DNA from 3 places in the Streptomyces sp. NPDC048211 genome. Region 1 is predicted to be linked to each of the others. Evidence: riboswitches for the same ligand, from Rfam matches in the RefSeq annotation. Region 1 holds a riboswitch; each other region holds the start of a gene.
The links. Region 1 has a riboswitch for cobalamin ahead of ACGFZA_RS04100 (ribonucleoside-diphosphate reductase subunit alpha). Riboswitches for the same ligand answer to the same signal wherever they lie in the genome.
Positions count from the first base shown of each region.

Region 2: it holds a riboswitch for cobalamin, as region 1 does, so the genes downstream of both, ACGFZA_RS38090 (cobalamin biosynthesis protein) here and ACGFZA_RS04100 (ribonucleoside-diphosphate reductase subunit alpha) in region 1, are expected to answer to the same signal.
Region 3: it holds a riboswitch for cobalamin, as region 1 does, so the genes downstream of both, ACGFZA_RS20600 (CbtB-domain containing protein) here and ACGFZA_RS04100 (ribonucleoside-diphosphate reductase subunit alpha) in region 1, are expected to answer to the same signal.

Region 1 is NZ_JBIDAD010000001.1:886,407-891,088, forward strand. Features, by position in the region: gene ACGFZA_RS04100 (ribonucleoside-diphosphate reductase subunit alpha) at 1-1,470, opposite strand, end outside; cobalamin riboswitch at 1,610-1,746, opposite strand; gene ACGFZA_RS04105 (GNAT family N-acetyltransferase) at 1,799-2,311, opposite strand; gene mctP (monocarboxylate uptake permease MctP) at 2,435-4,069, opposite strand; gene ACGFZA_RS04115 (DUF3311 domain-containing protein) at 4,066-4,320, opposite strand; gene ACGFZA_RS04120 (GntR family transcriptional regulator) at 4,565-4,682, opposite strand, start outside.
Region 2 is NZ_JBIDAD010000018.1:22,897-27,578, forward strand. Features, by position in the region: gene cobN (cobaltochelatase subunit CobN) at 1-664, opposite strand, end outside; gene ACGFZA_RS38085 (cobyric acid synthase) at 661-2,202, opposite strand; gene ACGFZA_RS38090 (cobalamin biosynthesis protein) at 2,199-3,191, opposite strand; cobalamin riboswitch at 3,326-3,458, opposite strand; gene ACGFZA_RS38095 (hypothetical protein) at 3,620-3,853, opposite strand; gene ACGFZA_RS38100 (anion permease) at 3,878-4,682, opposite strand, start outside.
Region 3 is NZ_JBIDAD010000005.1:217,347-222,028, reverse strand. Features, by position in the region: gene ACGFZA_RS20610 (GNAT family N-acetyltransferase) at 1-257, shown strand, start outside; gene ACGFZA_RS20605 (CbtA family protein) at 422-1,195, opposite strand; gene ACGFZA_RS20600 (CbtB-domain containing protein) at 1,225-1,443, opposite strand; adenosylcobalamin (AdoCbl) riboswitch at 1,489-1,582, opposite strand; gene ACGFZA_RS20595 (histidine phosphatase family protein) at 1,707-2,291, shown strand; gene paaE (1,2-phenylacetyl-CoA epoxidase subunit PaaE) at 2,755-3,873, opposite strand; gene paaD (1,2-phenylacetyl-CoA epoxidase subunit PaaD) at 3,873-4,391, opposite strand; gene paaC (1,2-phenylacetyl-CoA epoxidase subunit PaaC) at 4,385-4,682, opposite strand, start outside.

The DNA.
Region 1 (4,682 bases):
CCGGTCGAGGAACGTCACGGCGGTACGGACGGTGGCGTCGAGCCGCTCCCAGTCGATCGTGCCGCCCTCGACGAACGCGCCGAGGTTGACCGACCCGAGGTTGCAGACGGCCGTCTCGCCGTCGTCGGTGACTTCGAGAATCTCGGTGCACAGGTTCGAGGAGTGCACGACGCGGCCGGGTTCGGCGGTCTGGTTCGCGGTCCGGTTGGAGGCGTCCTTGAACGTCATCCAGCCCTGGCCGGTCTGGGCCAGCGTCCGCATCATCCGGCCGTAGAGCTCGCGGGCCGGCATGGTCTTGCGCGCCAGGCCCTTGGCCTCGGCCGCGCGGTAGACGGCGTCGAACTCGTCGCCCCACAGGTCGACCAGCTCGGGGACGTCGGCCGGGGAGAACAGCGACCAGGTACCGTCCGCGTCGACCCGGCGCATGAACTCGTCGGGGATCCAGTGCGCCAGGTTGAGGTTGTGCGTACGCCGCTGGTCCTCGCCCGTGTTGTCGCGCAGCTCCAGGAACTCCTCGATGTCCGCGTGCCAGGTCTCCAGGTAGACGGCGGCGGCGCCCTTGCGCCGGCCGCCCTGGTTGACCGCGGCGACGGACGCGTCGAGCGTCTTCAGGAACGGCACGATGCCGTTGGAGTGCCCGTTGGTGCCGCGGATCAGCGAACCGCGGGCGCGGATGCGGGAGTACGAGAGGCCGATGCCGCCCGCGTGCTTGGAGAGGCGTGCCACCTGGTGGTAGCGGTCGTAGATCGAGTCGAGCTCGTCCAGCGGCGAGTCCAGCAGATAGCAGGAGGACATCTGCGGGTGGCGGGTGCCGGAGTTGAAGAGCGTGGGGGAGGAGGGCAGGTAGTCCAGCCGGCTCATCAGGCCGTACAGCGCGGCGACCTCGTCCAGGGCGCGCTCGGAGGTGTCCTCGGCGAGCCCGGAGGCGACCCGGAGCATGAAGTGCTGCGGTGTCTCGATGACCTGGCGGGTGATCGGGTGGCGCAGCAGGTAGCGGCTGTGCAGGGTGCGCAGGCCGAAGTAGCCGAAGCGGTCGTCGGCCCCGTCGGCGAGCGACTGCGTCACCAGAGCGTCGAGCGCGGCCGCGTGGAGCGTCACGAACGCGGCGGTGCGGTCCGCGATCAGGCCCTCGCGGTGCCCGACGGCGACGGATGCGGAGAACGACGTCGCGCCCTGCCCGGCCGCCTCGTCCGCGATGGTGCGGGTGAGGAGGCGGGCGGCGAGCCGGGAGTAGGCGGGGTCCTCGGAGATCAGACCCGCGGCGGCCTCGGTGGCCAGCGAGCGCAGCTCCGCCTCGTCCGACCGGGCGTTGCGGCCGCGCAGCGCGGCGGCGGCGACGCGTCCGGGGTCGGTGTCGGGCAGATCGGCGGTGAGGTCGGTCAGGGTCCGCAGCAGTACGGTTCCCGGTCCGTCGCTCGTGGTTCCCGTTGATTCGGCCGCTGTTACCGGATCGGCTGGCGCGATGGTCACGTGGTGCACTCCCTCGCTCGGCTCGGGGCCTGCGGGGAGCGGGGGCAGCCGGGCGGAGCGGGACCCGGGCAGGGCAGCACTCCGTGCGGCGTCCACCGGCCCATCCACGAGGCCCGGACGTCTGGGCATCCGGATCGGTCGAGCCGGATGCGCTGTCGGCAGGACTTCGGACTCGGGGTGCGCAAAAGCACACCGAACACACCGTTGCGGGACAGTTCCGGATTCGCACCGGATTTCCCTGCGGCGACAGCGAGCACGAGCATACATGTGGGGGCTGCCGGATGCGGCAGCCCCCACATGTTGTGTCGTACGCGATCGCGGTGTGCCCTTATGGCGCGGGGCGGAGGTCCAGACGGTACGTCAGCAGCGTGAGGTCGGCGACGGGGCTCCAGTCCTTCTCGGGGGTCCGTACGAAGCCGAGGCGCCCGTAGATCCTATGGGCGCCGCGCATCGCCGGCTGCGTCGACAGGACGAGCCCCGTGACGCCGCCGGTGCCTCGTGCGCGGTCGATACAGGCCCGTACGAGCGCCTCGCCCGCCCCGGCGCCACGGGCTTCGCGGGAGACCGCCAGCATCCGGAACTCGGCCTCGTCGGCCGCCGCGATGTCGGCCCACGGGTTGCCCGGCGGGGCGTAGGTGACCCCGCCCAGGACGCGGCCCCGCGCGTCGGCGGCCACCAGCACCTCGGCCTCGGCGGCCCGGCGGGGCACGTCGCGCAGCTGCACCAGGTACGGATCGTCGGCGCCGAGGTCCAGGAGCCCGTCGCCCAGATAGGCCTCGGCGGTGATCTCGCCGAGGAGCGCGTGCTCGGCGGGCTCGACCGGCCGGATTGCTATGTCCATGGGCCGAAGTCTGCCGCAGGCACGGGCCGAGGCCGCAAGGGCTTTTCCGCGGGGACGCGCGAACGGGCCGCCGCACCCCTTCCGGAGAGGTGCGACGGCCCGTTCGCGTGCGCGCGGCGGAGGTCAGTGACCGCCCGGCGCACCGGCGGTGGCCGGCGGGAGCTCGGTCTGCACGCCCGGGTCGCCCGCGTCCGCGGTGTAGTCGCCCGGGGAGGTCTCGTCGATCCCGGCGGGCGCCTTCACGGCGTTCAGGACGAAGGTGAGGACGACGACGACCAGGACGTTCAGCACGAAGGCCGTCAGGCCGATGTAGCCGATCTCGCCGATGCCCGGGATCGCCTTGGAGGACCCGCCGAAGTGCTTCTGGGTCGGGCTGGCGACCCCGTACGCGGCAGCCGTTCCGTAGACCATGCCGACCGCCCAGCCCGCGAGCAGCGCCCAGCGGTGGAACCACCGGGTGAACAGCCCGCCGACCAGGGCCGGCATCGTCTGGAGGATCCAGATTCCGCCGAGGAGCTGGAAGTTGATCGCGACCGTCTTGTCCATGGTGAGGACGAAGGCGAGCGCGCCGACCTTCACCAGCAGCGACACCAGCTTGGAGACCTTGGTCTCCTGTGCGGGTGTGGCGTCGGGCTTCAGGAAGTCCTTGTAGATGTTCCGGGTGAACAGGTTCGCCGCGGCGATCGACATGATCGCGGCGGGCACCAGCGCGCCGATGCCGATGGCGGCGAAGGCCACGCCCGCGAACCAGTCGGGGAACATGTTCTCGAACAGCTGCGGGATCGCCAGCTGGCCGTTGTCCACCTTGACGCCGGCGGCGATCGCCATGAAGCCGAGCAGCGCGAGCAGGCCCAGCATCAGCGAGTACAGCGGCAGGATCGTCGTGTTGCGGCGGATCACGTTGCGGCTGCGGCTGGAGAGCGTCGCGGTGATCGAGTGCGGATACATGAAGAGCGCCAGTGCCGAGCCGAGCGCCAGGGTGGCGTATCCCCACTGGCCCGCCTCACCGGGGGCGAGTCCGGCGACCGGTTTCCCGGCCGCCTCGTTCTTCGCCGAGAACGCCTCGCCGGCCTTGGCGAAGATGTCGTCGAAGCCGCCGAGCTTGATCGGGATGTAGATGATGGCCACGGCGATGACCAGGTAGATCAGTCCGTCCTTGACGAACGCGATCAGGGCGGGGGCCCGCAGGCCGGAGGAGTACGTGTACGCCGCGAGCACGGCGAACGCGATCAGCAGCGGCAGGTCCTTGATGAACCAGTGGGTGTTCTCGCCGCCGCCGACGCCCATCACGTCCAGCACCGCCTGGATGCCGACGAGTTGCAGCGCGATGTACGGCATCGTGGCGAGGATGCCGGTGACGGCGACCGCCAGCGAGAGCCCCTTGGAGCCGAAGCGGCCGCGGACGAAGTCCGAGGTGGTGACGTAGCCGTGCTTGTGCGACACCGACCACAGGCGCGGCAGGAAGGTGAAGATCAGCGGGTACACCAGGATGGTGTAGGGCACCGCGAAGAAGCCGGCCGCGCCCGCCGCGTAGATCGCCGCGGGAACGGCGACGAAGGTGTACGCGGTGTACAGGTCGCCGCCGAGCAGGAACCAGGTGACCCAGGTGCCGAACGACCGTCCGCCCAGCCCCCATTCGTCGAGGCTGGCCTCGTTCTCGGCCTTGCGCCACCGGGCGGCCATGAAGCCGACGACCGTGACGGCCAGGAAGAAGAAGATGAAGACGCCGAGTGCGACGCCGTTCACGCCGTCCTTCATGCTGACGCACCCCCCTTGCGGGCGCGCTGGTCACGCTGCCACAGCTTGTACGCGATCATCGTGAGCGCCGTGGAGATCAGCACCCAGAGCATCTGGTACCAGTAGAAGAACGGGATGCCGATGAAGGTCGGGTCGACCTTGGCGTACGAACTCACCCAGAGCATCGCCACGAACGGCGCGATGAGGCAGAGGGCGATGACCACCCGCACGGGTGTGACGGTGGGTGGCTTTCCTTCTGGTTCTTCCGGCATGGCGGCGACTCCGTCCCCTCACTGATCACCTGGTGTAAGGCCAGGAAATCTAGGCGAGGGTTCCGCCCATCGTCACCCCCTGTCCGCATTGCGGTCCGGCAACGGTCTTCGGGCGTCGCACAGTTGGCCGACATAACGTGATACGTCGGCGCGTCGGTCCGGGCCGGCAGGCGCGGGACGCCGGACAGCCCCCGTGGGAAGGGGTCCACGGGGGCTGTTCGTTGTGCACGGAGCTGCGGCGGTTTCAGTCCAGCGGTCGCTTCAGACGGGCCACGAACTTGTAGCGGTCGCCCCGGTAGACCGAGCGCACCCACTCGACCGGCTCGCCCTGTCCGTCCAGCGAGTGCCGGGACAGCATGAGC
Region 2 (4,682 bases), on a different contig from region 1:
CCGTGGCGACCAGGGCGTCGGCCCGGCCGAGCAGCTCGTACAGTCCGGCGTCCGCACCGCGCAGCGAACCGCAGTACACGGGAAGGGCGTTGGCGCCGCGCGCCTCGACGGCGTCGCACAGCACGTCGACGAACGAGGTGTTGCCGGAGAGGTGATGAGCCCGGTAGAAGAGCACGCCGACGGTCGGGCGGCCCTCGGTGAAACTACGGCTGCCGTGCAGGCCCCACTCGGGCATCTTCTGCGGTTCGGCGAAGCCGTGCCCCGTGAGCAGGACGGTGTCGGAGAGGAAGCGGGCCAGCTCGACGAGGTTTCCCGGGCCGCCCTCCACCAGGTAGCGCAGCGCCTCGGCGACGACCCCGGCCGGTACGGACGACTCGGCCATCAGCTCCGCGTCCGGCACGGTCTCACCGCCGAGCAGCACGGTCGGGATGCCGGCCGCCTTCAGGGCGGCCAGCCCGTCCTCCCAGGCACGCTTGCCGCCCAGCAGACGGACCACGGCGACGGAGGAGCCCTCGATCAGCGCGGGGAGTTCCTCGTGGACGTCGATACGGGTCGGGTTGCCGATCCGGAAGGGGGCGCCCGAGGCGCGGGCGGCGAGGAGGTCGGTGTCGGCGGTCGACAACAGCAACACGGTGCTCAGCGGGGCGGTCAGCGGGGCGTTCATGCGCGTGCTCCAGGTGCTCCGGGGGCGATGAAGGGAAGTCCTGCCGGTGCGCCCGACTCGATGAGTCGCCACAGCGCATCGGTGTCCGCGTGTTCTTCGATGAGGTCGCCGAGGCGGTCGAGCTGTTCCTCGCGCAGGCCGGCGAAACAGGTGTCGGGGGCCGGGACGAAGCGCCGGCCGGCCGCCTGCGCGATCTCCGTCAGGAAGCGGCGGCGGAAGGCGTCGCTCTCCAGCGAGCCGTGCCAGTGGGTGCCCCACACGGAACCGGAGCGGCAGCCGTCCAGGCGCTGCCCCTGCCCGTCCGTGAGGAAGGGCTCGCCGCCGCGCACGTCCGCGACGCCGTGGTGGATCTCGTACCCCTCGACGGGGGCGCCGAGCGCCTCACCGGTTGGCCGGGCGAGGGTCTTCTCGCGGTCGAACCGGATGGTTACGGGCAGCAGTCCGAGCCCGTCCACCCGCCCGGCGCGCGACTCCACGTCGTCCTCGATGTGTTCGCCGAGGATCTGGTAGCCGCCGCAGATGCCCAGCACCGGGCGGCCCTCGGCGGCGCGTCGCAGCAGGGCGTCGGCGAGCCCGCGCTCGCGCAGCCAGGCCAGCGCCTTCACGGTGCCGCGGGTGCCGGGCACGATGACGAGGTCGGCGTCGTGGAGTTCCTCGGCGCGGTCCACGAACCGCACGACGACGCCCGGTTCGGCCGCCAGCGCGTCCACGTCGGTGAAGTTGGACATCAGCGGCACGGCGCACACGGCGACGCGCAGGATGTCCTCGCCGTGCGGCGGCGCGAGCACCGACTCCCGTACGGCGCCCCGCAGCGAGACCCGCAGTCCGTCCTCCTCGTCGATGCCGAGGCCGTGGGCGAACGGCAGTACCCCGTAGGTGGGCCGTCCCGTGAGATCGCGCAGCATGTCCAGGCCCGGCTCCAGCAGCGAGACGTCGCCGCGGAACTTGTTGACCAGATAGCCCGCGATCAGCGACTGGTCCTCGGCCGAGAGCAGCGCCGTCGTACCGAAGAACGAGGCGAAGACCCCTCCGCGGTCGATGTCGCCGACGACCACCACCGGGAAGCGTGCCGCCCGTGCGATGCCCATGTTCACGATGTCCGTGCGCCGCAGATTGATCTCGGCCGGACTGCCCGCCCCCTCGCAGATCACTGCGTCATACGTGCCCCGAAGCTGCTCCAGGCAGTCCACGACGGTCGACAGAAGCGATTCCTGCCGGCCGCCGTGGTAGCCGCGTGCGCTCATCTCGCCGACCGGACGCCCCATCAGGACGACCTGGCTGGAGCGGTCGCTGCCCGGTTTGAGCAGCACCGGGTTCATCAGCGCGGTCGGCTCCACCCGGGCGGCCTGGGCCTGCATGGCCTGGGCGCGGCCGATCTCGGCGCCCTCGCGGGTGACGAAGGAGTTGAGCGACATGTTCTGTGCCTTGAACGGCGCCACCTTCACGCCCCGGCGCACCAGCCAGCGGCAGATGCCGGCCGTGACGACGCTCTTGCCCGCGTCCGATGTGGTTCCGGCGACCAGCAGTCCGCCGCTCATGTCCGTCTCCGTCCTGGGATGCGCGTTTCCGGGGTCCGGGTGAGGCGCCGGGCGGCGAGCCCCGCGCCCAGCCGGGCGGCCACGCTCACGCCGAGGGCCAGCGCGCTCACGCGACGCGACAGCCGTACGGCCCGTTCGATGTCCTCGGGCTCCACCGCGCGGCCCGTCTCCCCGTTGAGCACGGGACGGTGCTCGACCCGGCCGCCGTAGGCGAGCGTCCCGCCGAGCCGTACGCCGAGCGCGCCCGCGAACGAGGCTTCCACCGGCCCCGCGTTGGGGCTCGGGTGCCCGGCGGCGTCGGCCCGCCAGGCACGGGCCGCTCCGCGTGGCCGTCCCCCGGCGGTCACGGCGAGCAGGGCCGTCAGCCGGGCGCCCGGCCAGCCCGCGACGTCGTCGAGGCGGGCCGATGCCCAGCCGTAGCGCCGGTAGCGGGGCGACTTGTGACCGACCATCGCGTCGAGCGTGTTGGCGGCCCGGAAGCCGACGAGTCCGGGCACCCCGCCCAGCGCGCCCCACACCAGGGCGCCGACGACGGCGTCCGAGGTGTTCTCGGCGACGGACTCCACGACGGCGCGGGCGATCTGCGGCCCGTCCAGGGAGTGCGGGTCGCGGCCGCACAGGTGCGGCAGGCGCTCACGGGCCAGCTCGATGTCCCCGGCGGCGAGCGCGCCACCGATGGCCCGGGCCTCGCGCCCCAGCGACGTACCGCCGACGACGGACCAGGTGGCGGCGGCGGTCAGGGCGACGGACGCGGCGGGGTGGTGGCGCAGGGCGCGGGAGGCCAGCGCGGCACCCCCGGCGGCGCCTCCGGCGCAGACCAGGGTGTGCAGGGCGCCCCACCCGCGATGGTCGCGCCACAGACGGCGTTCGACGCCTGCCGCGGCCCGCCCGAAGACGGCGACCGGGTGCCCCCTGCGGGGGTCACCGAGCAGCAGATCGCCGATCAGACCGGCTGTGGCGCCGTACGCGAAGATGCGATCGGCACGCACGGTTCAGCCGGCCGTTGCGCCTCGAAGGACCTTGGGGCCTGTTCTGAGTCGCACAGGAGGGAACGCACGGCAGCCGGGCATGGCGATATGTCCTCACTCAGGGTCCGCGCCCTGGTTCGACGTGACGGCGACGAGAGTCTCCTGGCTTCCGGATCCGCAGTTCCCCCGGCCTTCCAGTCCGCTTGCGTGGACCGTGACTTCCAGTGGTGGGGGACTGCTCCCCGGTGACAGTGGCGGGACCGCGCCGGATTCGCACCGGCTTCCTCTGCTGTCGCCGTAATGGCTCCGGCAGTCCACCACGCTCTGCGAACGCCCGTCAACTTGCCGTTGACCTGCGGCGGTGCAGTGTGCGCAGACGCACATCGGGCCGGGCGCACACGAGGTGCGTCCGGCCCGATGCGGGTGAGCGGGAAGGGGAGGGTGTGGTCTCAGGCGACGATCAGATAGATGCCGTAGGCCACGGCGGCGGCGCACAGCGCGAAGCAGACGTACGCGCCGGTGCGGGCCAGTACGAGCGATCCGCCCGTCGATCCGCCCTGTGCGGCCGGTTCCGGCTGCTTGGAGAGGCCGGCGATGCCGAGGGTGAAGAGGCCCACCAGCGCGACGGTGGCGACGAGCGAGACGCCGAAGACGGTGCCGAGGGCTGCCCAGTCGATGTTCATGGAGATCTGTCCTTACCGGAGGCTCTAGACCGTGGCGGGTCGGGCCGGGTCGGTGACCGGCCCGGCGGGGGCCGGGATGGTGGCCATGAGGTCATGGGGCTGGGCAGCCGCGGTGGGCGGCGGGCTGACGGCCGCGATGGCCGTGGTGACGACACCCGCGGGCTCGGCGTCCGCACCGGCCGGGGCGACGTCGTCGTGTCCGACGGGCTTGCGCCGCGACAGCATCCAGATCGCACCGGAGCCGGCGATCAGCAGCGCCGCTACGACCACGACACCCCAGGTGCCCTGCTTGGTGAGGAACTCAGCGCCCGCACCGACCAGACCGGCGGCCGGCAGGGTCAGACCCCAGGCGACGAACATCCGGGTGGCGGTGGACCAGCGGACCACGCCGCCCTTGCGGCCGAGGCCCGCGCCCATGACGGCGCCGGAGCAGGACTGGGTGGTGGAGAGGGAGAAGCCGAGGTGAGAGGAGGCCAGGATGACCGTGGCCGCACTGGTCTGGGCGGCGAAGCCCTGCGGCGGCTTCAGCTCGGTCAGGCCGCTGCCCATGGTGCGGATGATGCGCCAGCCGCCCAGGTAGGTGCCGAGCGCGATGGCGAGGCCGGCGCACACGATGACCCACACCGGCGGGTTGGAGCCGGGGGCGAGGACGCCGCCGGTGACCAGGGCGAGCGTGATGATGCCCATGGTCTTCTGCGCGTCGTTGGTGCCGTGGGCGAGCGATACGAGCCCGGCCGAGGCGATCTGGCCGGCGCGGTACCCCTTGGCGGTGGCCTTCTCCTGGGCGCCGCCCGTGACCTTTCCGCCGATGCGGTACGTCAGCTTGGTG
Region 3 (4,682 bases), on a different contig from region 1:
ACGGCCACGTCACCATCGGCTACGGACTCGTGGAGTCTGCGCGGGGCCAGGGGTACGCCTCCGAGGCTCTTCGTGCGTTGCTGCGGTTCTCCCGCGAGCAGGGCATCGCCTGCGTGCACGGGGACACCGACCTCGCCAACGTCCCCTCCCAGCGCGTCATGACCGCAGCCGGTATGCGACTCGTGAAGGAGGACGGGCTGCTGAAGCACTACCGGATCGGCTGGGACACGGCCGCCCCGCCCGCCGAGTCGGAGTGAAGCGGCGTCCGTACGCGCAGGGCCCGCCGGGATCTCCCCGGCGGGCCCTGCGCGTACCGTCGGCACGCTGTGCACATCAGCACATCAGCACCTCCTGCCGCACCCCGCATCCCGCCCTCTGCACGACGTGCGTGGCGGAGTGCCGGCCAGTGGTGCCCCAGGACTCAGCCGGCGACGGTGGCCGGCCGGTTCGCGGCGCCGTCCGTGACCGCGGCCGTTCCCGGCTTCGGCACCAGCAGCCGCTCGGTGAGGTACCCGAATACCAGCCCGAAGGTGGTCCAGAGCGTGACCTGCACCGCCAGCGTGGCCAGCCTGAACTCCCAGAGCAGGGAAGCCGGGAAGTCCTTTCCGACCTCGTTGAACGAGGGCAGGAAGGCGTAGGCCAGCCCGATCACCAGCACATAGCCGCCGGCTGCGGCGATCGTGGCGTTCCAGTTGCCCAGGCGCGGAGCCAGCCGCCTGCCGAGGATGACCGCGACGACGGCCAGCAGGACGCTGAGCGCGACCATCAGGAAGAACAGGGCGGTGCGTTGGCCGATGGTGTCCGGGTTGCCGACCGCCGGCGGATTGGCCGGGTACTTCAGGAACGGCACGATGTACACGGCCACCAAAGCAGCGCCCGCGATCAGCGCAGCCGTCGCCCTGGGGCCGAAGCGGCCCATCCGGCCGAGGGCGTAGCAGAAGACGAGTGCGGCGATGCCTCCGACGGCGACACCGAAGACGAGTACACCGGTGGCGAGGCCGGCGGTGGACTGCATGGTGCGGCTGACGAGTTCTTCGCCGCCGCCGTGGTCGTGGCTGTGCGTCTCTTCGAGAGCGATGGCCGCGTCCACACGGGACTCGCCGAGGAAGTAGGCAACGCACAGGGCGAGCGCGCCCGCGACGAGTCCGGCCAGCATGCCGCGGACCAGCAGGGTCCTGACAGATATGGAGTTCATGAGGGGTTCCCCTGGATCAAGCGGTGGGATCAGTGGCAGGGGAAACCGAGGAGGTGGCGCCCGTCGTGGACCCACTCGTGCACGCCCTCGCCCGAGATGAGCGCGGTGGCGCCCTGCTCGGCGCCGACGAAGTACAGCAGGATCAGCATGAGGATGCCGAAGAAGGCGGCCCAAGGGGCGATCGCCTTCAGCGAGATGGGGGTGAGGGCGGGTGCGGCGGTGGTGGGGGCAGCAGCAGTCTGTGCCATGGCAGAACCTCCTGAGGGAACACGCGTCCCGATCGTGGTGCCTGAGACGAAGGTGCTGGGTCTGACTTCCCGTACGGGTACGGGTTCACAGTGGCGCGACCGTGCCGGATTCTCACCGGACTTCCGTCACACCTTCGTCATGTCGTCGCGACCATACCGCCTGCGAGCGGGCGCCGCCATGGTGCCCGTGGACGGCCTGTCCGTCCCCGGATGCCATGGTGGACCTGGCCAAGTGACCAGAGTTCAGGGAGTTGAGAGCGGGTATGGCGGTACGGGTGATGTTGATCTCACCGGCGATGAACGCCGCGCTGCGCGAGGCCCGGTTCGCCGGTGACGCGTCCCTCGACGAATCCGGGCTCCGGCAGGCCCGAGCCTCGGCGGACACCTTGCCCCCGGCGGACCGGGCGCTGCACGGGCCGTCCCGGCGCTGCACCCGGACGGCCGAGGCCCTGGAGATCGGCTCCGTTACCGAACACGCCATCCGTGACTGGGACTTGGGGCGCTGGACAGGTGCCCGCCTGGACGAGGTGAGCGCGAGTGAGCCGGAGGCTGTGGCGGCATGGCTCGCGGATCCCTCGGCCTCGCCGCACGGCGGCGAGTCCCTGCTAGAGCTGTGGGCGCGGGCAGGGGCGTGGCTCGGCTCTCTCGACGCCGGCGACCCCGGTCGAGTGCTGGCGGTGGTCGAGCCCGCCGTGGTCAGGGCCGCGGTCGTCCACGCGCTCGACCTTTCGCCGCAGGCGTTCTGGCGTATCGATGTCGCCCCGCTGACGCTCACCGAGCTCAGCGGCAGGTCGGGGCGGTGGAACCTGCGCTGCGGCCGGCCGCTCACGCCGGAGCAGGGCGCTTGACGCCACTCGGCCAGGGCCGAGGCCGTCCGAGCGTCCCCCGCGTGCGTGGTCGCCCCGCATCCAGCTAAGGGCTGTCCCGCAATTCCTGGTGGATCAGCGCGCGGCGTCAGATGCGGTGCATCGCAAGGCGGAGGGGCGCCCGCATACTGGATGTATTCGGGCGTTTCGACAACGCGGCGAGGTGCCGTAGCTGTCGTCGTGCGCCCGCCAGGAATTGCGGGACAGCCCTTAGTGCTGGGCGCCGGCCGCTGGAGCGTCCCCCGCGCGTGCGTGGTCGCCCCGGGCGGACCCGGGGCGTTACGCCCAGGAGCGGAGCATCAGGCCACCACAGGCGGGACGAAGGCAAGGTCTCGTGTGACGGAACACGAGCCCGCTCGCACCGGGCAGCGGGGAAGCGACCTCGGCGGGACACGCGCCTCGTCAGGACGACCGGTCCGGACACGGCAGTTGAGGAACGCGTCCCTCACGAGTCGTAGTCGACGGTGAGCGTCTCGGTGACCGGGTACGTCTGGCAGGTCAGGACGTACCCGGCGTCGACCTCGCCGGGCTCCAGAGCGTAGTTGCGGCGCATGTCCGCCTCGCCTTCGGTGACCAGCGCGCGGCAGGTTCCGCACACCCCGCCCTTGCAGGCGAACGGCAGATCGGGGCGGATGCGCGAGGCGCCGTCCAGGACGGTCACGGTGCGAGGGAGCGGGGCGGTGGTGGAGCGGCCGTCGAGGACTACGGTGACCTGGCTGACGGGACCGTCGGTGGCGGGCTCCTCCCGGCGCACGGCGACCGGTTCGACGTCGTCGGCGAAGAACAGTTCCCGATGGACGCGGTCCGCGGGAACCCCGAGGGAGGCCAGCAGTTGCTGGGCGTCCTGGACCATTCCGTGCGGGCCGCACAGCCACCAGTGGTCCGCGCCCTCGACATCGACGAGTCCGCCGATGAGCGCGGCCAGACGCCCGCCGTCCAGACGCCCGGTCAGCAGCTCGGCCTCCCGCGGTTCGCGTGAGAGGACGTGCGCGAGGCGGAACCGGGTGGGGTGGAGGTCCTTGAGGTCGGCGAGTTCGTCGGCGAACATCACCGTGTCCGTGCGCCGGTTCCCGTAGAACAGCGTGACCCGTGAACGGGGGTGGGCGACCAGGACGGACTCGGCGATGGACAGCATCGGGGTGATGCCCGAGCCGGCCGCGATCAGTACGTGGTGGCCCGGCTCGTCCAGGGTGGGGGTGAAGGCACCGGTCGGCGGCATGACCTCCACGATGTCGCCGGGGCGGATCTCCTCGACCAGCCAGGAGGAGAACAGCCCGTCGGTGACGATCCGTACGCCGATGCGCGGCGCCGCGCCCGCCGGGGAACACAGTGAGTACGAACGGCGCTCGTCGCGGCCGTCCAGGACGCGGCGCACGGTGAGCGTCTGACCCGGCCGGTGCGCGAACGCGTGGGTGAGCTCGTCGGGCACCTCGAATCCGATGGTGGCCGCGCCGGGGCAGAGCGGCGTCACCTCCGCGACGCGCAACGGGTGGAAGACGGCGTGGCGGCGTGCGCGAACGGCGGGTGTCGCGGCCGTCGGGGCGGGGGTGCCGGTGACGGGCATCAGATCTCCTTGACGTACTCGAACGGTTCCAGGCAGGCGCGGCAGCGCCACAGCGCCTTGCAGGAGGTGGCGGAGAAGCGGGAGGTCTCGGCGGTGTCGGCCGAGCCGCACTGCGGGCAGGCCACCGCCGGGCGGGTGGCCAGGAGCTGGAGCGCCACCGGCCCACCCGTGCGCCGGGGGGCGGCGCCGGGGGGCGCGATGCCCGCGGCGGCGAGTTTGCGCCGCCCCTCGGGGGTGATCCAGTCCGTGGTCCACGGCGGGGACAGAACGGTGCGGATCTCGACCTTCTCGAAGCCGGCCGCGCCCAGCCGGGCGGCGACATCCGCGCGCATCTCCGCCATGGCAGGACAGCCCGAGTACGTGGGCGTCAGCCCGGCCACGACCGTCCCGTCCGCGGAGATCTCGACCTCGCGCAGCACACCGAGGTCGGCGAGGGTGAGCATCGGCAGTTCGGGGTCGGGCACCTGCTCGGCCGCGTGCCGGGCCCGCAGCACGGCGGTGTCCCCCGCGCTCACCAGGCCCCCTGCGGGTGTGTGCGCGCGAGGCCCTGCAGCTCGTCCAGGAGCGGGGCCAGGTGTTCCGTGTGTTCGCCCTCCCTGCCGCGCAGGAGCGGCGTGGGTCCCGTCACGGGCAGGCGAAGGGTGGCCGCGTCCAGGACCTGGCACAGTACGGCGCCGACCTCCTGTGCGATGTCTGCCGCGGAGATCCCGAAGCCGGGGTTCCAGGCCAACAGCTCGGGCAGGTGCGGGGCGATGCCGTCCAGCGCGGCGCGCATCCTGCGGTGGGACTCGGCTGTGCCGTCGCCCAGG